One region of the Streptomyces sp. SCL15-4 genome, then DNA from elsewhere that is predicted to be linked to it. Evidence: riboswitches for the same ligand, from Rfam matches in the RefSeq annotation. Region 1 holds a riboswitch; the other holds the start of a gene.

The links. A riboswitch is a leader RNA that binds a small molecule or an ion and turns the genes downstream of it on or off. The one in region 1 is predicted to bind cobalamin.
Region 2: another riboswitch for cobalamin. It lies ahead of SCK26_RS36260 (iron ABC transporter permease); the one in region 1 lies ahead of SCK26_RS13035 (ribonucleoside-diphosphate reductase subunit alpha).

The regions. Positions count from the first base shown of each region.
Region 1 is NZ_JAOBTQ010000001.1:3,053,579-3,055,771, reverse strand. It holds gene SCK26_RS13035 (ribonucleoside-diphosphate reductase subunit alpha) at 1-1,018, opposite strand, end outside; cobalamin riboswitch at 1,141-1,276, opposite strand; gene mctP (monocarboxylate uptake permease MctP) at 1,519-2,193, opposite strand, start outside.
Region 2 is NZ_JAOBTQ010000001.1:8,048,682-8,050,874, forward strand. It holds gene SCK26_RS36250 (MaoC family dehydratase) at 1-225, shown strand, start outside; gene SCK26_RS36255 (DUF4232 domain-containing protein) at 240-902, shown strand; cobalamin riboswitch at 963-1,098, shown strand; gene SCK26_RS36260 (iron ABC transporter permease) at 1,206-2,193, shown strand, end outside.

The DNA.
Region 1 (2,193 bases):
AGTGGGCCAGGTTGAGGTTGTGGGTGCGGCGGGCGTCCTCGCCGGTGTTGTCGCGCAGTTCGAGGAATTCCTCGATGTCGGAGTGCCAGGTCTCCAGGTAGACGGCGGCGGCGCCCTTGCGCCGGCCGCCCTGGTTCACCGCGGCGACCGAGGCGTCCAGGGTCTTCAGGAACGGCACGATCCCGTTGGAGTGCCCGTTCGTCCCCCGGATCAGCGAACCCCGCGAGCGGACCCGGGAGTACGACAGCCCGATGCCGCCGGCGTGCTTCGACAGCCGGGCCACCTGGTGGTAGCGGTCGTAGATGGAGTCCAGCTCGTCCAGGGGCGAGTCCAGCAGATAGCAGGACGACATCTGGGGGTGACGGGTGCCGGAGTTGAACAGGGTGGGGGAGGAGGGCAGGTAGTCCAGGCGGCTCATCAGGCCGTAGAGCGAGGCGACCTCGTCCACGGAGCGGACCGTGTCGTCCTCGGCCAGGCCGCTGGCCACGCGCAGCATGAAGTGCTGGGGCGTCTCGATGACCTTGCGGGTGATCGGGTGACGCAGCAGATAACGGCTGTGCAGGGTGCGCAGGCCGAAGTAGCCGAAGCGGTCGTCGGCGCCCTCCGCCACGGCCGATTCCACCAGCGCGTCCAGCCGCTCGGCGTGGATGCGGACGAACGCGGCGGTGCGGTCGGCGACCAGGCCCTCGCGGTGGCCGACCGCGATCGACCCGGTGAAGGAGGTCACGTCCTGGGAGGCGGCCTCGGCCCGGATCGCGAGGGTGAGGAGCCGGGCGGCCAGCCTGGAGTAGGCGGGGTCCTCGGCGATCAGGCCGGCGGCGGCCTCCGTGGCCAGCTCGCGCAGTTCCGCCTCGTCGGCCCGCGCGGACCGGCCGCGCAGCGCGGCGGCGGCGACCCGCCCGGGGTCGGCGTCGGGCAGGTCGGCCGTCAGCTCGGACAAGGTCCGCAGCAGCGCGGCACCGGGACCGTCGGTCTCCGGTCCGCTGACCGGAGCCGGGTCTGCTGGCGCGATGGTCACGTGGGGGTCTCCCTCGCTCGGCACGGAGCCTGGCGGAGGGCAGCGGTGACCACGAGCGCGCACGGCGTCGCGTCCGCCGGCCCATTCCACGAGGCCCGGACGTCGGAACGCACCCGGACCGGACGGCCGGGTGGGCTGCCGGCAGGTCCTCGGACTGAACAGGCGCGCGGACACGCAAGTACACCGTTGCGGGACAGTTCCGGATTCGCACCGGATTCCCCTGCGACGACAGCGAGCACGAGCATACATCTAGTGCCGGGCTGCCTCATCACCCCCAGATGTTGTGTCGCCCCCGCTCCGGTGCGTCAACGCGCGGCCGGGGAGCGTGATGCCGGGGCGGCGGCGGGAGCGGTTGCGGGCGCCCGCCGGGGCCGGCGCGGGCGGCGCGACGGCGTGCCGGCCGGAGCGGGACACGGCGCCGGATCCGCCGGGCGGGTACGGCGACGGGCCGCCGGTGAGTGTGCTTCCGGCGGCCCGTCGCGCGGGGTGGACCCGGTGCCTCAGTGGCCGGCGCCGGCCGTGGCGGGCGGCAGCTCCACCTGGACTCCCGGGTCGCCGGAGTCCGCCGTGTAGTCCTCCGGCCTGGTCTCGTCGATGCCGTCCGGGGCCTTCACGGCCTTCAGGACGAACGTCAGGACCACGGTGACCAGGACGTTCAGCACGAACGCCGTCAGACCGATGTAGCCGATCTCACCGATGCCGGGGATCTCCTTCGCGGAGCCGCCGAAGTGCTTCTGCGTCGGCGAGGCCACCCCGTACGCCGCGACCGTGCCGTAGACCATGCCGACCGCCCAGCCGGCCAGCAGCGCCCAGCGGTGGAACCAGCGGGTGAACAGGCCGCCGACCAGCGCCGGGAACGTCTGGAGGATCCAGATGCCGCCCAGCAGCTGGAAGTTGATGGCGACGGTCTTGTCCATCGTGAGCACGAAGGCCAGGGCGCCGACCTTCACCAGCAGGGAGACCAGCTTGGAGACCTTGGTCTCCTCCGCGGCCGTCGCGTTCGGCTTGATGAAGTCCTTGTAGATGTTGCGGGTGAAGAGGTTGGCCGCCGCGATGGACATGATCGCCGCCGGGACCAGCGCCCCGATGCCGATCGCCGCGAACGCGATGCCCGTGAACCAGTCCGGGAACATGTCCTCGAACAGCTGCGGGATGGCCAGCTGGCCGTTGGAGAC
Region 2 (2,193 bases), 5.0 Mb from region 1:
CTGTTCCCGCACTTCATCGGCGAGGTGTTCGTCAGCTTCCTCGAACTCTCCTGCGCCTTCCTGGCCGAAGTGCACTCCGGGGACACCCTCTACCCGGCCCTCACCATCACCGCCCTGGAGCCCCGGGGCGACGACGGAGTGGTGACCACGTCCGCCACCGTCCACAACCAGCGCGGCGAACTCGTGCTGTCCGGTCAGCACAAGTACCTGCTGCGGCGCCGGTGACCCCGGGAAGAGACATGACGCGCCGCATCCTCCTTCCCGGCGTGCTCCTCGGCTGCGCCGTACTGGCCGGCTGCACGGACCGGAGCACGGACGGCACCGCGCAGGACGGCCCGAGCGGGCCCGGCCCCTCGGCACCGGCGAGGACCGCCGGCCCGGCACCTTCCGGCAACGGCCCGTCCGGCGCCCGTGACGCCGCACCGACACCGTCGCCCGGCGACGGCACCGCGTCACCAGGGTCCGCCGCACCGGCGACGACAGGCCGCTGCCACACCGCCGACCTGAGGGCGTCCATCGGGGCCGACCATCCCGGCGCCGGGCAGGCGGACTTCGCCATCGTCCTGACCAACGTCTCCCGCGGCACCTGCACGGTGTCCGGCTTCCCCGGCGTGGCGTTCGTCGACGGCGCGGGCGAGGCGGTCACCCCGGACCCCGAGCGGGCCACCGGCGAGAAGAGGCGGACCGTGACGCCGGCCCCCGGAGCCGGCGCCTGGTCGGCGATGACGTACGCCCGTCCGGCGAGCACCGGCGTCACCACCGTGACACCGGCGACCGTCCTCGTCACGCCGCCCGACGAGACGGCCCCGATCCCGGTCCGCTGGACGGGCGGCGAGGTCTCCGACACGGGCAAGGCGTCCGTGCCCCGGGTGAGCCCTCTGCGACCGGGCGAGGGCGCCTGACCCGGGGACACACAGCGGCACGAGACGGCGGACCCGGGGGCCGAAAGAGCCGCCGGGGACCGTTTGTTAGGCTGCCCTTGCCTCCCGTGGGGGAAGTCCGGTGAGAGTCCGGCGCTGACCCGCAACGGTGTGCACGGCACCGGATCCACCGGTCGCCGTGCGAGCCCGATCGCCTGCGGGGGCGTACCGACCCGTTGACTGCTCGCCGTGGACTGCGAGAGGGGATCGCCCGGCCGGGTACGGCCGCGCGGGCTGCTCCTGCTCGACGTCCAGCCGGCGGCCCGTGTGAAGGACGGCCCACCCGTGCGCCGAAGTACGGCTCCCAGCCGCATACCCGTGCCGCCGCTCAGCCTGTCCCTGGCGCTGGTGCTGCTGTTGTCCCTCGTGGGCGGTGTCAAGCTCGGTGCGGCCGACGTCGGCTGGGCGGAGGCGGCGCGCTTCCTGTGGGCCGGGCTCACCGGCGGTGGCGTGCGCGCGAGCGACGCGGCCGCTTACACCATCGTCTGGGAGATCCGGCTGCCGCGGGTGCTGCTCGGCGCCGTGGCCGGAGCGGGCCTCGCGACCGTCGGCGTGGCCGTGCAGGCACTGGTGCGCAACGCGCTGGCCGACCCCTTCGTCCTCGGCGTCTCCTCGGGCGCGGCGGTGGGCGCCAACGCCGTGATCCTCCTCGGCGCGTTCGCCGGACTCGGGGTGTGGGCGCTGTCCGCCTCGGCCTTCGTCTCCGCACTCGCGGCCATGGCGCTCGTATACGCGGTGGCCCGCTCACCGCGGGGCCTGACGCCGCTGCGGCTGATCCTCACCGGTACGGCGCTGGCGTACGGCTTCGAGGCCGTCACCACGGTCATGGTGTTCGGCGCGGCCCGGGGCGAGGCCGCCAGGTCGGCGATGATGTGGCTGCTGGGCAGCCTGGGCGGTGCCACCTGGGCGCAGGTGCCGCTCGCCGCGATCACCGTGGCGGCCGGCTGGGCCTGGCTGCGCCGGCGGGCCGAGTCGCTCAACGCGCTCGCCATGGGCGACGAGACCGCGGCCGCGCTCGGCGCCGTACCGGCCCGGCTGCGCCGGGAGCTGTTCCTCGTCACCGCGGCCGTGACCGGGACGGTGGTGGCGGTCAGCGGGGCCATCGGATTCGTCGGGCTCATGGTGCCGCACGTGGCACGGATGCTGGTCGGCGCCGACCACCGGCGGGTGCTGGCCGTCGCGCCGCTCGCGGGGGCCGTGCTGCTGGTGTGGGCCGACGTACTGTCCCGGCTGCTGTTCGCCCCGGCCGAGCTGCCGGTCGGAGTGATCACCG